DNA from 3 places in the Lysobacter capsici genome. Region 2 is predicted to be linked to each of the others. Evidence: riboswitches for the same ligand, from Rfam matches in the RefSeq annotation. Region 2 holds a riboswitch; each other region holds the start of a gene.
What was found. Region 2 has a riboswitch for cobalamin ahead of KME82_RS04860 (ribonucleoside-diphosphate reductase subunit alpha). Riboswitches for the same ligand answer to the same signal wherever they lie in the genome.
Positions count from the first base shown of each region.

Region 1 (5,599 bases), 1.5 Mb from region 2:
GTGCCTCCCGCGCACGGCAGCAGGCCGACGGTCGCTTCCGGCAAGGCCAGTTGCGCCTGTTCCTCGACGATGCGCAGATCGCAGGCCAGCGCGCACTCCAGGCCGCCGCCCATCGCGTAACCGTTGATCGCGGCGATCGACACGCCGCGGAACGCGCTGAGGGTTTCGAAGGCTTCGCCGAAGCGGCGCGCCGCGTCGCGCGCCAGGGCCTTGTCGCCGCTGGCGAACTGCTTGAGATCGGCGCCGGCGGAAAAGAACTTCTCGCCTTCGCCGGTGATCACCAGCGCGTATACGTCGCGCTGCGCGTCCAGATCGCGGACCAAGTCGCGCAGGGCGGCGAGGCTGTCGCGGGTCCAGGTGTTGGCCGGCGGGTTGCTCAGGGTCACGATGGCGGTGTGGCCGTCGATCTCCAGCGTCAACCCGGTGTAGGACTTCTCGGCAAGACTCATCGCAATTCCTCGTCGGTGTTGAGCAGATGGCGCGCGATGATCACGCGCATGATTTCGTTTGTGCCTTCCAAAATCTGGTGGACCCGGCAGTCGCGCAGCAGGCGTTCGATCGGGTATTCGCGGATGTAGCCGTAACCGCCGTGGATCTGCAGCGATTCGTTGCAGATCGCGAAGCCCGCATCGGTGGCGAAACGCTTGGCCATCGCGCACCACACGGTCGCGTCGTGACTGCCCGCGTCGACCTTGCGCGCGGCGGTATGCACCATCTGGCGCGAGGCGATCAGCTGCGTGGCCATGTCGGCGAGCTTGAACTGCAATGCCTGGAACTCGGCGAGTTTCTTGCCGAACTGGCGACGCTCGCCCATGTAGCGCCGCGCCGCGTCGAGCGCGCCCTGGGCCGCGCCGAGCGAACAACTGGCGATGTTCAAGCGCCCGCCGTCCAGGCTCTTCATCGCGATCTTGAAGCCGTCGCCTTCGCGGCCGAGCAGATTGCGCGCCGGCACCCGCACGTCGACGAAGCTGATGCCGCGGGTGGGCTGGCTGTTCCAGCCCATCTTCTCTTCCTTGCGCCCGTAGGTGATGCCGGCGCTGTCGGCGGCGACCGCGAACGCGCTGATGCCGCGCGCGCCCTCGCCGCCGGTGCGCGCCATCACCACCAGCACGTCGGTCGATCCGGCGCCGGAAATGAAGGCCTTCGCGCCGTTGAGCACGTAGTGATCGCCATCGCGCACCGCGCGCGTCTTCAGCGATGCCGCGTCCGACCCGGCGCCCGGCTCGGTCAGGCAATACGACGCCAGCCGTTGCCCGCTGGCCAGCGATGCGCCCCATTCGCCGCGCACCGCGTCGTTGGCGTGCGCGGTGAGCATCCACGTCGCCATGTTGTGGATGCTGATGAAGGCCGCCGTCGACGGATCGACCGCGGCCAGTTCCTCGAACACGATCGCCGCGTCCAGCCGGGTCAGGCCCGAGCCGCCGGCGGCTTCGTCCACGTACAGGCCGCAGAACCCCAGTTCGCCGGCCAGCGCGATCGCTTCGCGCGGGAACACGCACTGCGCATCCCAATGCGCGGCGTGCGGCGCCAGTTGCGCGAGCGCGAAATCGCGCGCCGCGTCGCGATAGGCGGCCTGTTCTTCGCTCAGTCCGGTCGGCGCGGCCGCGGTGGCCTGCCAGTGCATGACCGCGGCCATCACTTGAGACTGATCGTGGTGTTGACGCCGTGGCCCTGGGTCTCGTCGTCGAACCAGCGCGCGGTGACGGTCTTGGTCTGGGTGTAGAACATCACCGCCTGCTTGCCGTACGCGCCCAGATCGCCGAGCTTGGACGCGCGCGAACCGGTGAACGAGAACAGCGGTACCGGCACCGGGATAGGCAGGTTGATGCCGACCTGGCCGATGTCGATCTCTTCCTGGAACTTGCGCGCCGCCGCGCCGGACTGGGTGAAGATCGCGGTGCCGTTGCCGTTGGGATTGGCGTTGACCAGCGCGATCGCGTCGTCGAGCGTGTCGGCTTCGAGGATCACCAGTACCGGGCCGAAGATTTCCTCGTCGTAGATGCGCATGCCCGGCTTGACTCCGGAGAACACGGTCGGGCCGATGAAATTGCCTTGTTCGTACCCGGGCACCGACGGCTTGCGTCCGTCGAGTTCCAGGCGCGCGCCCTGCTCCACGCCCGAGGCGATCAAGGCTTCGACGCGCTCGCGCGCGGCGCAGGAAATCACCGGGCCGACATCGGTGCCCGGCTCGGTGCCGGCGTTGACTTTCAGCGTTTTGGCCTTCGCGACCAGATCGCCAATCCAGTGCCGCGCCTCGCCCACCATCACCGCGGTCGATGCGGCCATGCAGCGCTGCCCGGCCGCGCCGAACGCGGCGCCGGCCATGGCGTTGAGGGTCTGTTCCTTGTTCGCGTCGGCCAGCACGACGGCGTGGTTCTTCGCGCCCATCATGCACTGCACGCGCTTGCCGGCCAGCGAAGACCGTTGATAGACGTGGGTGCCGACCTTGGTCGAACCGACGAACGACACCGCACGGATGTCGGCGTGATCGCAGATCGCGTTGACCACGTCCTCGCCGCCGTGGACGACGTTGAGCACGCCCTTCGGAATGCCGGCCTGCAGCGCCAGTTCGACCAGGCGCATGGTCACCAGCGGGTCCTGTTCGGACGGCTTGAGCACGAAGGTGTTGCCGGTGGCGATCGCCATCGGGAACATCCACAGCGGGATCATCGCCGGGAAATTGAACGGGGTGATGCCGGCGCACACGCCGAGCGGCTGCAGCAAGGTGTAGGTGTCGACGCCGCCGGCGACGTTGTTGGCCAGTTCGCCCAGTTGCAGGTTGCCGATCGCGGCGGCGTGCTCGACCACTTCCAGGCCACGGAACACATCGCCTTCGGCGTCGGGCAGGGTCTTGCCTTGTTCGGCGGTCAGGATCGCGGCGAGCTCGCTCATGTGCTCGCGGATCAACTGCTGGTATTTGAGGAAGATGCGCGCGCGCGTGCCGATCGCGGTCTTGCGCCAGCTCTTGAACGCCTGCGCGGCCGCGGCGACCGCGGCGTCGACTTCCTCGCGCGTGGCCATCGGCACGCGCGCCAGCACGACCTGAGTGGCCGGGTTGACGACGTCGCGCCATTGGGTGGTGGTGGATTCGACGAATTCGCCGTCGATCAGAAGCTTGACCGTCGCGACCTCGGTCGCAACGCGATGCATTTCGTTCATGCTCGTTCTCCGTAACGCACACCCGCGGATAAGCGGATGTCGCGGAGACGCAAGACAAGGCGAGGCAACGGCGAACGCAGGCCGACTGCATCAGCTCGTCCGGTTGCCCGCCGCAACATCCGAGGAGGACATCGCATGCGATGCCCGCCACGGGCCGGTCTCCGGGCTTGCGAGCGATGCCATCGCATCACCCCGACACCTTCCCGCGCGAACGCAGTGGTGAAACGTCGGGTTTTCTCGCATACCGTTGCGGGGGCAGCGCCGGCCTTGGACGATCCCGTCCGCACCGGCTTCCCGTTTCACCCTGCGCGCCGGTATGGCTTGGCGGCAGGACACCTGTGGCGTGCGCAGTGTAGTGCGGGGGTACGGTGTGGACAAGCTGCGGGGGCGTATGTGGGGGGTGAGGTGCGTTGGCGTGCTGTGCGGTAAATGGGGTTGTCACAAGGACGAGCCGATGTGACCTCGGCGCCATTTTCAGGACGTCATTCCCGCGAAGGCGAGCTTCTCCTTACTTCAGCGAAGCCGAATATCCAGAGACTTCAGCGTCATCCTTCCAGAACGTCATTCCCGCGAAGGCGGGAATCCAGAGAGCTCAAACGTTCTCGCACGAAAGGCGCTGGATTCCCGCGTTCGCGGGAATGACGCTCTTGAAAGATCGTTAGTGTGGTTGTGTAGATACGACTTCGAAAAAGCACGCCCTACTTCGCGCAATCCGAAAGTTTCTTGTCCGCATACCAAACCGCGCGACGCGCCTGGTCGTACGCCATGTCGGCCGTGCGCGGCAGCAGTTGTTCGATCTGGATCGGATCGCCGCCGCGCGCCGCGGCGTACTCGGCGCGTTGCAGGTCGGCCAAGTGAGTCAGCACCGGCGCCACCAAGGTCTTCAAGCGTTGCCGGTCGCAACCCGCGGCGCGCGCTTCCAGTTCGCCGACCCACTTGCGCACGCGCCGGCTGGCTTCGCCCTGCAAGCCGGGCGCTTTCTCGAACGCGATCGGCGCGGCCTTATACGCATCGCCGGTGGCTTCGCTGCCCAGGTCGGAAGGCCGCTCGTGCAAGGCGGGATTGAAACGGATCGGCGGCGGCGGCCGCGCGCGGACTTCCTGCACCTGTTTGCGATGCGGCAGTTTGGCGATCACTCGTTTCAGGCCGGTCTTGAGTTTCTTGGTCGCCACCTCGCTCAAAGTGCCGTCGCTCTCCCACTCGCCGCCGAACACGGTGCCTTCTTCCGGTGCGATCGGATTGCGGCGTTCGAAGATCGCCTGCGCCTGTTTCGCGCCGCGATCGTTCGCGCCACCGGGTGGATCGGTGTCGGGCTTGCGCATCGGGTCCACGGCGACACCCGCGGGCAATACGATCTGTCCGTCGGCGGCGTACAGCCGATTGCTGGCGGGCGGCGTCGTTGGAGTCGGCGGCGGACGGATCGACAAATCGGGTAGCCGCTCGCTGCGAGGCGGCGCGGGATTCGGCGAGGTCGCGGCGCCAGAAGCGCTGCGTTGGGTTGGCGGCGTTGACTGCGTCGGCGGCACGAGCGTGGGTTGTTGCGGCGACGGCGACGGTTGCGTATCGGCGACAAGACGCTCGATATAGATCACATCGAGTTCCGACGCAGTGGGCGTCAGCTCGGGCATCCGGAACAGCAGCCAGCCGCTGAGCAGGCAAAACGCGAGGGCGATCAGCACGGCGGCGACATGGACGAAGAAGTCCTGCGGAAGCGCTGCCTTCTTCATTCGTCCTTCGCCGTGGGCGGGTGTGATGGATGCGTCATTGCGAACGCGGGTACGCGTAACCGGCCTCGATGCGAAGCGCATCGCGGACCAGCGGGTTTTCTATCGGTGGATGCTCCGCACACACGCTGCGACTCGCACAACCGCACGCCGAGGCGGCGATCGCTGTGCGCACAGCGTCATCGATCGCATCCGTTCATTCAGGCGTCCGGCATGACCTTCGACGGTTTGCAACATCGATGCCGCGCGACTGACCGGCCGCGATCGTCGGTGCCGCCTTCATCGATCAGCGAACATGACGATACAGAGCAAGGCGCCCGGCAGAGAATAAAAATTCCGTTGGCAGGCGATCGATTCGCATGTGCCGTGTGGCATCCATTCACTATTCGTCGACGGCGGACGAACGTCTGCCGGCGCGATCGTCGTGAAGGTCCGTCGTGAGCGGCGCGCAATGCCGACGACGAGCCGGACTGAATCCACGCAGGCGGATCACGCAGGCGGGCCATGCTGGAAAGCCGCGATACGCCGGCTCGGCGGCCTTCGGCGGCATTGCGCCGGCCGTTCCTATCGACGCGGGCAGTTGTCGCATGCGCGCGATCGGCGAATCGCAGATCGATCCGACATCGTCTCCTGGCGCCGTCGCCCGATACGCGCGGCGCCCCGTCTGCCGCCTTACTTGCGCCGGAACGCCGGCACCAGCGCGCCTTCGGCCAGCT
Region 1 is NZ_CP076103.1:2,740,214-2,745,812, reverse strand. Features, by position in the region: gene KME82_RS11750 (enoyl-CoA hydratase) at 1-449, opposite strand, end outside; gene KME82_RS11745 (acyl-CoA dehydrogenase family protein) at 446-1,624, opposite strand; gene KME82_RS11740 (CoA-acylating methylmalonate-semialdehyde dehydrogenase) at 1,636-3,150, opposite strand; cobalamin riboswitch at 3,295-3,514, opposite strand; gene KME82_RS11735 (hypothetical protein) at 3,858-4,886, opposite strand; gene KME82_RS11730 (hypothetical protein) at 5,556-5,599, opposite strand, start outside.
Region 1: linked by a shared signal. The riboswitch ahead of KME82_RS11740 (CoA-acylating methylmalonate-semialdehyde dehydrogenase) and the one ahead of KME82_RS04860 (ribonucleoside-diphosphate reductase subunit alpha) in region 2 are both predicted to bind cobalamin.

Region 2 (5,599 bases):
AGATCGCGCCCAGGCCGAGCGCGCAGAACGCCAGCGGCATGCGGTCGCCTTCGAGCAACCCGGCCTGCAAGGTAAACGCGATCAGCGGCGTGCCGAACACCAGGCAGCCGTCGATCAGATCGCGGCGTCCGGCCGCGCGGCGGCGCGCGTACAGCACCGGGATCAGCAGGTAGAACGCGAAGAACAGCAGCAGGAACGGCTCGGTGGTCGAAAAATGCTCCGGCCGGTACTTGAGCACGCCCCACAAACTGCCGATGCCCCAGGTGAACACGAAGCCGAGCAGATTGAGGATGCGCCACGCGCGCCACCAGGCGATCGCGAAGATGCCGGCGTTGAGCACGGCGTAGTAGCCGAACAAGGCGACGTGGTTGCCCGAGCCGGTCGACAGCCAGATCGGCGCGAGGAAACCGGCGAGTATCGCGAACACCGCCAGGGCCAGCGCGTTCTGCTTCACCGCCAGCACCCCGGCGCCGGCGACCAGCACCACGCTGATCGCGAACGCCGCGCCGGCCGGGATCATGCCGTACAGCTTGAACGCGGCGAACACCACCAGCAGCAGCACGCCGATCGCGCCGCCCTGCAGGCTCAGGCCGAAAATGCGCTTGCGTTCGCGCTGGCGCCAGCCGAACACCAGCCCGGCCATCGCCGCGATCGCGATGCCGGCCTGACGGAACTCCATCGGCACCCGCATCCAGCCCTGGTCGCTGGCGTACTTGAGCAACGCGGCCACGCCGGCCAGCAACACCAGCATGCCGACCTTGACCGGCACGTTGCCCTCGGTGAACCAGCGCCGCACCCAGCGCACGCCGAGGGTGAACACGTCGGGCTCGACCGGCGCGGCCGGCCGGCGTGGCGGCATCGGGCGCGGCGGCGGCGCGGCGGCCGGAGGTGTGGGCGGCAACGGCGGCGGCGAAGCCGCGGTGGTGGCAGTGGGCGGCGGCACGGGCGACACGTGCGCGGGCGGCGCGGCGGCGGCATCAGGGACGGCCGCCTGCGGTCGCGACGGCGGCGGCGCTTCGCGCGCCATGCGCTCGGCCAGGGTCTCGTCGTCGGCGTTGCGCGCGACCTGTGCAGGACGGGCCGACGGGGCGGGCGCGGCCTGGGTGAGGCGGCGTTCGAGTTCGCTCACCCGCGATTTCAGTCCGGACACCTGGACCAGCGCGACGATGAGCAGAACCGGGACCAGCAGCAAACCCAGTCCCAGCAAGACAATCAGTGCTTCCATCACAGTTCCCCAGTCCTTATGGCGGGCAGGTTACACCGATGTGAGGCGTAGGGAAGCATTGCCTTCACTCCTTATATACACGATTCATTTACCACATATCGCGTTGACGAAATCGCGTAACCACACTATGTTGTGCCCGTCGGTGCCGATCGCGAGGTCGGCTGAAAAGGGAAGCCGGTAGGGATCGCGCTCACGCGCGCTTCGAAGCCGGCGCTGCCCCGCAGCGGTATGGGAAACGAACGGGTCATGGCACTGGGCGGTATGCCTGGGAAGCGATCCTGGTAGGAGGAACGGGACACGGGCAAAGAAAAGTGAGATACGGGTCACCCCTCGTCGCTCACTTCTCTTTGCCCGTTTCTCGCTCCGGGTCCCGAGCCCGAAGACCTGCCGACAGCCGCGCGTCGCACACCGCGCGGTCCCGGCCCTAAGGAGTCTTCGGAGGAAGACGGCCGGTGTCGCGGCACGACGGTCGACCGTCGCGCCCGCCCGTTCCGGCGCGATGCGCGGAGCGGGCCGTCCCGGACCTCGCGTCTCGGGCCGCGCGACACCCAGCCAGCAAGCTCCGAGATTCCCGCCCGCGGGGGCACGGCCGTGCCATCAGTGACGCCGCGCGCGCGGTTCGTCGTCGGTGGCGCGTCGGCGTCTCCGCACCGTGCATCCACGCCCCGGAGTAACGCTCATGACCACGCTCGCAACCGACCCGTCCGCCGCCCCCGTCGCGGACGCCCCCGCCGCCCCCGCCAAACCCGTTGCCCGCGATGCGCACGACGCCGCGCCCGGTTTCGCCCTGACCCCGCCCGCCGCCAACCTGACCATGAGCGTGACCAAGCGCAACGGTCGTCGCGAACCGGTCGACCTCAACAAGATCGTGCGCGCGGTGACCCGCAGCGGCGAGAACCTGTATTCGATCGACCCGATGCGCGTGGCGACCCGCACCATCTCCGGCCTGTACGACGGCGCGACCACCCAGGAACTCGACGAACTGTCGATCCGCACCGCCGCCCTGCTGACCGCGGAAGAACCCGAATACGGCCGCCTCGCCGCGCGCCTGCTCGCCGGCGTGATCGAGAAGGAAGTCGCCGGCATCGAGATCCATGCGTTCTCGCAGTCGATCCAGCGCGGCCATGAGCTGGGCCTGATCAACGAGCGCCTGGTGACCTTCGTCCAGGCCAACGCGCGCAAGCTCAACGACGCGATCGACCGCAGCCTCGACGCCAAGTTCGATTACTTCGGCCTGCGCACGCTGTACGACCGCTACCTGCTGCGCCATCCGACCGCGCGCACCGTCATCGAAACCCCGCAGCAGTTCTTCCTGCGCATCGCCTGCGCGCTGAGCGAAGACGTCAGCGACGCGCTCGCGCTGTACCGCCGCATGGCCCAGCTCGATTACATCCCGTCGTCGCCGACCTTGTTCAACGCCGGCACCACCCACGAGCAGCTGTCGAGCTGCTTTCTGCTCGACTCGCCCGACGATTCGCTGGAAAGCATCTACAAGCGCTACATGGACGTGGCCAAGCTGAGCAAGTTCAGCGGCGGCATCGGCTTGAGCTACACGCGCATCCGTTCGCGCGGCTCGCTGATCCGTTCCACCAACGGCCTGAGCAACGGCATCGTGCCGTGGCTGAAGACGCTCGACGCCTCGGTCGCGGCGGTCAACCAGGGCGGCAAGCGCAAGGGCGCGGCCTGCGTGTACCTGGAGCCGTGGCACGCCGACGTCGAAGAATTCCTCGAGCTGCGCGACAACACCGGCGACGAAGCGCGCCGCACCCACAACCTCAACCTGGCCAACTGGATTCCCGACGAATTCATGCGCCGGGTCGAGGCCGACGCCGACTGGTCGCTGTTCGACCCGTCCAAGGTGCCGCAGCTGACCGACCTGTGGGGCGAAGCCTTCGACCGCGCCTACCACGCCGCCGAAGCCGCCGGCCTGACCGCCAAAAAGGTGAAGGCGCGCGACATCTACGGCCGGATGATGCGCACCCTGGCGCAGACCGGCAACGGCTGGATGAACTTCAAGGACAAGTCCAACCGCGCGTCCAACCAGACCCTGCGCGACGGCAACGTCATCCATCTGTCGAACCTGTGCACCGAGATCCTGGAAGTCACCTCGCAGGACGAAACCGCGGTGTGCAACCTGGGTTCGATCAACCTCTCGCATCACGTCGAGATGTTTGAGGACGGCAAGGGCGCATTCGATTTCGACAAGCTCGCCGAGACCGTGCGCCTGGCCGTGCGCCAGCTCGACCGCGTGATCGATCTGAACTTCTACCCGATCGAAACCGCGCGCCGCGCCAATCTGAAGTGGCGTCCGGTCGGCCTGGGTTCGATGGGCCTGCAGGACGTGTTCTTCAAGCTGCGCCTGCCGTTCGATTCGGAGCCTGCGCGCAAGCTCGCCCAGGAAATCGCCGAGGCGATCTATTTCCACGCGCTGTCGGCGTCGAACGAACTGGCGATGGAGCACGGCAAGCACCCGTCGTTCGACGACACCCGCGCCAGCGTCGGCGAGCTGCAGTTCGAGGCCTGGGGCGTGACCCCGTCGCAGCCCGAGCGTTGGGACGAACTGCGCAAGCGCATCGCCGAACACGGCCTGCGCAACTCGCTGCTGATCGCGATCGCGCCGACCGCGACCATCGCGTCCATCGCTGGTTGCTATGAGTGCATCGAGCCGCAGGTATCGAACCTGTTCAAGCGCGAAACGCTGTCGGGCGACTTCCTGGTGGTCAACAAGTACCTGGTCGAGGAACTCAAGAAGCTCGGCATGTGGACCGCCGAGATGCGCGACCGGATCAAGATGGCCGAAGGCTCGATCCAGTCGGTGACCGAAGTGCCCGATGCACTGCGTCAGGTCTACCGCACCGCGTGGGAACTGCCGATGCGCTCGCTGATCGACATGGCCGCCGAACGCGGCGCGTATATCGATCAGAGCCAGTCGCTCAACCTGTTCATCGAGAGCCCGAACATCGGCCAGCTCAGCTCGATGTACATGTACGCGTGGAAGAAGGGCCTGAAGACGACGTATTACCTGCGTTCGCGTCCGGCCACGAAGATCGCCAAGACCACGGTCAGCGCGCCGGTCGCGGCGACGCCGAAGCCCGAGCTGGTGCCGGTGGAATTCACCACCAGCGAGGCGATCGCCTGCTCGCTGGAAAATCCCGAGTCCTGCGAAGCCTGCCAGTAAGCCGCCTCCGCTTTGCTCCCTCTCCCGCGTGCGGGAGAGGGCCGGGGTGAGGGCTTCGCGCAGCGCCAGGCTTGCGTCGTCACCGACCTTCTCGCGCCCTCATCCGCCCTTCGGGCACCTTCTCCCGCCAGCGGGAGAAGGACGCAATATCCAAGGAACCACCATGTCCACCGATTCAAACCGCCTCCTGCTCGATCCGGGTTTCGATCTCACCCTGCGGCCGATGCGCTACCCGCATTTCTACGAGATGTACCGCGACGCGATCCGCAACACCTGGACCGTCGAGGAAGTGGATTTCTCGCAGGACGTCAACGATCTCAAGCACAAGTTCGGCCCGGCCGAGCGGCATCTGGTCGAGCGCCTGGTCGCGTTCTTCGCCACCGGCGACAGCATCGTGTCGAACAATCTGGTGCTGAACCTGTACCAGCACATCAACGCGCCCGAAGCGCGCATGTACCTGTCGCGGCAGTTGTACGAGGAAGCGCTGCACGTGCAGTTCTACCTGACCCTGCTCGACACCTACCTGCCCGACCCGAACGAGCGCGCCAAGGCCTTCGACGCGGTCGAGAACATCGCCTCGATCCGGGCCAAGGCCGAGTTCTGCTTTCGCTGGATGGATTCGATCCAGGGCCTGCAGCGCATCGAGACGCGCGAGCAGCGCCGCCAGTTCCTGCTCAACCTGATCTGCTTCGCCGGCTGCATCGAGGGCCTGTTCTTCTTCGCCGCGTTCGCCTACGTGTACTACCTGCGTTCGCGCGGCCTGCTCAACGGCCTGGCCTCGGGCACCAACTGGGTGTTCCGCGACGAAAGCTGCCACATGGCGTTCGCGTTCGAAGTCATCCGCACCGCGCGCGAGGAAGAGCCCGACCTGTTCGACGCCGACCTGCGCGCGCAGGTGGTGAAGATGTTCGAGGACGCGGTCGATTGCGAATACCAGTTCGCCCAGGACGTGCTGTCCGGCGGCGTGGTCGGCCTGTCGTTGAAGGACATGCGCCAGTACCTGGAATACTGCGCCGACCAGCGCATGGCCCAGCTCGGCATGCCGAAGCATTTCGGTTCGACCAACCCGTTCGCGTTCATGGACCTGCAGGACGTGCAGGAAGTGACCAACTTCTTCGAGCGCCGGGTTTCGGCGTATCAGGTCGGCGTGCAGGGCGAAGTGGCGTTCGACGAAGCGTTTTGAGTTTTCGCGGCCA
Region 2 is NZ_CP076103.1:1,197,305-1,202,903, reverse strand. Features, by position in the region: gene KME82_RS04865 (DUF2339 domain-containing protein) at 1-1,225, opposite strand, end outside; cobalamin riboswitch at 1,349-1,631, shown strand; gene KME82_RS04860 (ribonucleoside-diphosphate reductase subunit alpha) at 2,040-4,403, shown strand; gene KME82_RS04855 (ribonucleotide-diphosphate reductase subunit beta) at 4,567-5,586, shown strand.

Region 3 (5,599 bases), 280 kb from region 2:
ATACGCGCCCGGGCTCTTGAGATCGTAGTTCTGCGAGCCGTCGACATTGCGTCCCGCGCTGAGCTGCACATGCACCGTATCCGACGCACGCCAATCGAGCTTGCCGCCGATCACCTGCTGGACGGTTTCGGAATAGTTGCCGAAGTCGCCGTCGTAGTGGTTTTCGCCTTCCACGCGCAGCGCCTGGCCTTCGATGCTCCACTGATCGCTGATTTCGACGCCGCCGCGCAGCGACAGCGAGTGGCTCTCGTAGCCGTCGCGGTCGGGCTCGTCGGTGAAGCAGCCGGCGAACACCGGGAAGCCGGCGCCGCGGCAGGCGTTGATGCCCTGGGTCTTGCGGAAGCTGTAGTCGGCGCCGAACCAGCCGCGGCCGCTGCGGCCGCCGAAACCGGTGCCGAATTCGATGCTGTCGTTGCTGCCGCCGCCGACGTGCATGCGCGGGGCGAAGCCCTGCTGCTCGCGGTTGGTGAACACCTGGATCACGCCGCCGATCGCGTCGGCGCCGTACAGGCTCGAACGCGGGCCGCGCACGATTTCGATCCGGTCGATCAGCTCCAGCGGCAGGTCCTGCAGCGCGGCCAGGCCCGAGGTCGGCGAACCGATGCGGATGCCGTCGACCAGCACCAGCACGTGGTCGGATTCGCTGCCGCGCAGGAACAGCGTGGTCAGCTTGCCGGCGCCGCCCTGGTTGGCGAGGGTGATGCCGGCGCGGCCGCGCAGCAGATCGTTCAGATCGCGTGCCTGGCTGCGCTGGATGTCGGTGCGATCGAGCACCTCGACCGGGGTCAGCAGGTCGTTGACGCTGACCGCGGTGCGGTTGGCGGTGACGACGACTTCGTCCAGGTCGGTGGCCTCGCCGGCGGGCGCCGCGGCCGCGACGGTCGGCAGCGCGAGGGCGCAGGCGATGGCGAAGGAAAGGTTCAGGGCACGCAGACTTGCAACCGGCATGGGGAAGCTCCAGCGCGCGCGCCGTGGCGCACGCGATTACGACAGCGGAATGGGCGGTTGCGGGGGAAGGCGAGCGGGCAGCGGAAGGCGCACGAAGTGCAACAGCCGCCGCGATGCCCTCCGCATCGCAACCTGTAGCACCCCAAGGCCGGTCTCCGGACTCGCCAGCGGGCCGACGCGGGGTCGACTCCGGTCGCGGCGCCTTCCCGTGCCTTGCACAGTGGCGGATGCCGCGATCTGACTGGCTTACCGTTGCGGGGGCAGTGCCGGAATGGCGCCGGCTCGTCCGATCGGAGGAGGGCGTGTCACCGGCTTCCCGTTTCAACCCCGGCGGCGCAAGCCGTGGGGTCACCTTGAAGCGGTGCGCAGTCTACGCGATGCGGGGGGCAAAGTCCGGGCGGCCCTCACCCCAACCCCTCTCCCGCAAGCGGGAGAGGGGCTCGGTAACGCGAGATTGGGTGGAGGCTCTGCCGCTGGAGCATTCGGGCTTGGGGGACCGCCAGGCGCTCAGCAAGCTCACCGAAGCTCCCTTCTCCTGCGCGGGAGAAGGTGCCCGAAGGGCGGATGAGGGCGCTTGCGCTGGCGGGTCAGGCGACGGTCAACGCCGCCATGCCGCATCGGCCGCTGACCGATACCTCGCACCTCAAAGCCGACCCAACCGGCCGATCTCAATCGTGCCGTTCTTCGCCGTCCTGATCGCCGTGCCGCTCATCGCCGCCGACCGCATCGTCGTCGTCATGCGCCGCCGGACCGCCGTCGTACGCGGAGGCGTCCTCGTGCCGTTCCTCGGCATGCATGGTCGTATGCACCGGCGCGGCGGCCGGCTTGTTGCGCGGCGCCGGCAGCAGCGCGGTCGCCGCTTCGGCGGCCAGGATCAGCTCCTGGCGGCGTTCGTCGCTGATCTCCTGCCAATGGCAGTCGAGCAGTGCGCCTTCGATCGCGTAAAGCAGGTTCAAGGTCGGCTTGAAGCCGGCGCGCTTGACCCGCATGAACGCCTCGACCGTGCCGATCGCGGCAATATCTTCGTGCGTGCGCAGACCCACCTGGCGCAGCCAGGCCGCGCTTTTCGGGCCGATATTGCGCATCTTGGGTGCCGCGGTCATGCCACCGACTCCAGGTAAACCTGCGCCAGGGCTTCCAGGCCGGCCTGGTCGTCGGCATCGAACCGGTTCGGCACCGGGCTGTCGAGATCGAACACGCCGATCAGCCGCTCGCCTTTGAACAACGGGACCACCACCTCCGACCGCGAGGCCGCGTCGCAGGCGATGTGGCCGGGGAAGTCGTGGACGTCGGCGACGCGCTGGGTCTGGCGGCTCGAGGCCGCCGCGCCGCACACGCCCTTGTCGAGCGGAATACGCACGCAGGCCGGCAGGCCCTGGAACGGTCCGACCACTAATTCGGTGCCATCGTAAAAATAGAAGCCGACCCAATTGAGCTCCGGCAACGCCTGGTTGACCAGCGCCGACAGGTTGGCGGCGTTGGCGACGCGGTCGCGCTCGCCGTCGAGCAGGCCGCGTGCCTGATCGATCAACTGGGCGTACTGCTCGGGCTTTCCGCCCGAAAGTGTGGAGGCTGTAAACATTCAGGGAGTGTAACAGCGGGGCCTGCCGCGACTACCATGGCCGGCTGGCATCGCTGGAAAGCGCGAGATGAGTCACATCCACGGTGACTTGAACGCCCGCGCAGCCCACATCTTCGCCGCCTTGCTCCACCTGTCCAACCTCCTGTCTTAGGCCCCGGCGCTTCCGCATGACCGACTCCCTCCGACTTCCGCGCGGCCCGATGCCCAAGGGTGTGTTCGTCACCGGCACCGACACCGGCATCGGCAAGTCGCTGGCCAGCGCCACGCTGCTGCACTGCCTGCGTTCGCTGGGCGCGCGCGCGGTCGGCATGAAGCCGGTCGCCAGCGGCTGCGACGCCACCTCCGAGGGCTGGCGCAACGAGGACGCGCTGCTGCTGCAGGCGGCCAGTGCGCCGACCCCGCGCTACGACGACGTCAATCCCTACGCGCTGCCGCAACCGCTGGCCCCGGAGATCGCCGCCGCGCTGGCCGGGGTCGAGATCGCGCTCGCGCCGATCCAGCAGGCGTATGCGCGGCTGTCGGCGCAGGCCGATACAGTCGTGGTCGAAGGCGTCGGCGGCTGGGCCGCGCCGATCAGCGCCGAGCTCGATCAGATCGACCTGGTGCGCGCACTGGACCTGCCGGTGGTGCTGGTGGTCGGCATGCGCCTGGGGGCGATCAACCACGCCCGCCTGAGTGCGCGCGCGATCCAGGCCGACGGCGCGCGGCTGGTCGGCTGGATCGCCAACGGCATCGATCCGCACATGGCGAGCGCCGAGGAAAACTTCCGGATCCTGTGCCGGCGCCTGCCGGTGCCGTGCTGGGGCCGGTTGCCGTATTTGCCGTCGCCCGATCCGGGCGCGATGGCGGGGTTGCTCACGCCGGTGTTCTGAAAACGCGGCATCCGCGATGCGGGTCGCGCGAAGTTGAGCGTTGCGATGGTTGGCTGCGAACCTGGGATGCGGCGAGTTCGAATGAGCGGTTCGCGTTTCGGTCCCGGAATCTTGCGGGGCGACAGCCGCACGGTTGTTTCCCTGCGTCGAAGGCGCGGCAGCGAAGCGATCTAAGCGATCGAGGCGATCGGCCGCGATCCGCGGCGATCAGGCATTCGCCAGCGACCCACCCGCACGGCGACGTTCGCGCAGGCGACAAAAAACCCGACAGCCTGCGCTGCCGGGTTTTTGTATCCGCGTTACCAGCCGGAGAGAGAGACGGTTGCGATTACTTCGCAGCGGTCGCCTTGGTCGCGGCCTTGGTAGCCTTCTCGACGTTGGCCTGGGTGGCCTTGGCGGAGGTTTCGATCTGCGACTTGGCCAGCTCGGCGATGGCTTCGTTGGCCTTCACGGTGCGACCGAACGCTTCCTGGCCGGTGCTGACGGCGCGCTCGACGTTTTCGCGAGCGACCTGCACGCCCTTCGGCCACAGGGTCTTGAAGGCTTCCGGATCGCGCGCTTCGGCGGCTTCACCGAAGAAAGCGAAGGTCGCGTTGACGCGCTCTTCGATCGCGGCGATCTGCAGACCGAACACGGCGCCGGCGTTGTCGAGGGCCAGGCGGTTGACCTGAGCGGCCGTGTCCGCGAACTGGCGCGTAGCGGCGGCGAACTGTTCGTTGAATTGCTGGTACATGGCTGAGCTCCTGAGTGAGGGTCCAGACGAAGAACGACTGGATTGTGCGGTGCAGCATAGGCCCGGCTTTGTTGCGATGCAACATCGACCCGACGAGCGGTCGCCAACCGTTCATAAAGCTCGCCTATTCAGCTGGTTAGCGCCGAGGCAGCTGTTCAGGCAAAGCGTCGCAAAGGGGCGAAACGGGGAGCGAATGCGCCGGGCCGGGCGCGTGTCGGCCGGCGCTCTTGAGTTCGGTCGGCCGATCGCAGGCACCGTGCATGGGCTGGATGACAGACCAACTATTCGCGGCGCCGCTCATCGCAGCCGAATCGCGGAATTGCGCGCGCGGTCGGATAACGCGCCGTTGCGTTCCGGCGCAGCGATCGTGAGTGGCGAGGTTGCGGTGCCGCGGGCGAACGCACCTCGCCGGATCCAGGCCGGCGCGAAGACGAAACAGCGATACGTTCGCGGCCGCGCCGATCGGCGCGTGGTCGGACCGATCCGGCCCGGACTCTAAGGCGTGGCCTCAGCCGCGATAACGGCAACCCGCGGTGCAGGTCTCGTGGACGACGATCTCGCTCAACAGCGGCAGCACCGGCTTGAGCTGATCCCAGACCCACACCGCCAGACGCTCGCTGGTGGGGTTTTCCAGGCCTTCGATGTCGTTGAGGTAGTGGTGATCGAGGCGGTCGTAGATCGGCTGGAACGCCTTCTTGACGTCGGCGTAGTCCATCACCCAGCCGGTGTGCTCGCCCAGTTCGCCGCGCAGATGCACCTCGATCCGGAACGAGTGGCCGTGCAGGCGCGCGCACTTGTGGCCTTCGGGCACGTTCGGCAGCCGGTGCGCGGCTTCGAGGGTGAAGACCTTGAAGATATCGACGGCAGTCATGGCGGTAACCGGTGGCGGTGCGGACGCGGCGCGGCGTCGGTGAGTGGGGCGGCAGGCGCGTCCGGCGCCGGAAACGAAAAGGCCCGCAGCGCGGGCGGGCCTGGGTCTTGCTGCGCGGGTATCCATGGTGGCTATGGGTGGACTCGAACCACCGACCCCAGCATTATGAGTGCTGTGCTCTAACCGGCTGAGCTACATAGCCATGGGGAACCGCGAATTCTTCATGCCGGACGGGCGCTTGTCAATCGTCTGAGCGCGGCTTTGCCCGACTTGTCGTCTGCGCCACCCCGTGGCAGAGTCGGTCTCAGTGAATTTGGAGTCCGCATCGTGATCGATCCGGACGGCTATAGGCCTAATGTCGGCATCGTGCTCATGCACTCGGACGGCCGCTTGTTCTGGGCCCGGCGCGTGCATCGCGACGGCTGGCAGTTCCCGCAAGGCGGGATGAACACCGACGAGACGCCGCTCGAGGCGATGTACCGCGAGCTGCACGAGGAAACCGGCCTGCTCCCACAGCATGTCGAAGTCCTCGGCTCGACCCCGGGTTGGCTGCGTTATCGCCTGCCGCGTCGGGCGGTGCGTCGCAACGACCG
Region 3 is NZ_CP076103.1:912,449-918,047, forward strand. Features, by position in the region: gene btuB (TonB-dependent vitamin B12 receptor) at 1-933, opposite strand, end outside; cobalamin riboswitch at 1,078-1,319, opposite strand; gene KME82_RS03685 (TfoX/Sxy family protein) at 1,617-2,051, opposite strand; gene KME82_RS03690 (GAF domain-containing protein) at 2,048-2,530, opposite strand; gene bioD (dethiobiotin synthase) at 2,731-3,402, shown strand; gene KME82_RS03700 (phasin family protein) at 3,731-4,135, opposite strand; gene queD (6-carboxytetrahydropterin synthase QueD) at 4,644-5,006, opposite strand; tRNA gene KME82_RS03710 (tRNA-Met) at 5,132-5,208, opposite strand; gene KME82_RS03715 (RNA pyrophosphohydrolase) at 5,334-5,599, shown strand, end outside.
Region 3: linked by a shared signal. The riboswitch ahead of btuB (TonB-dependent vitamin B12 receptor) and the one ahead of KME82_RS04860 (ribonucleoside-diphosphate reductase subunit alpha) in region 2 are both predicted to bind cobalamin.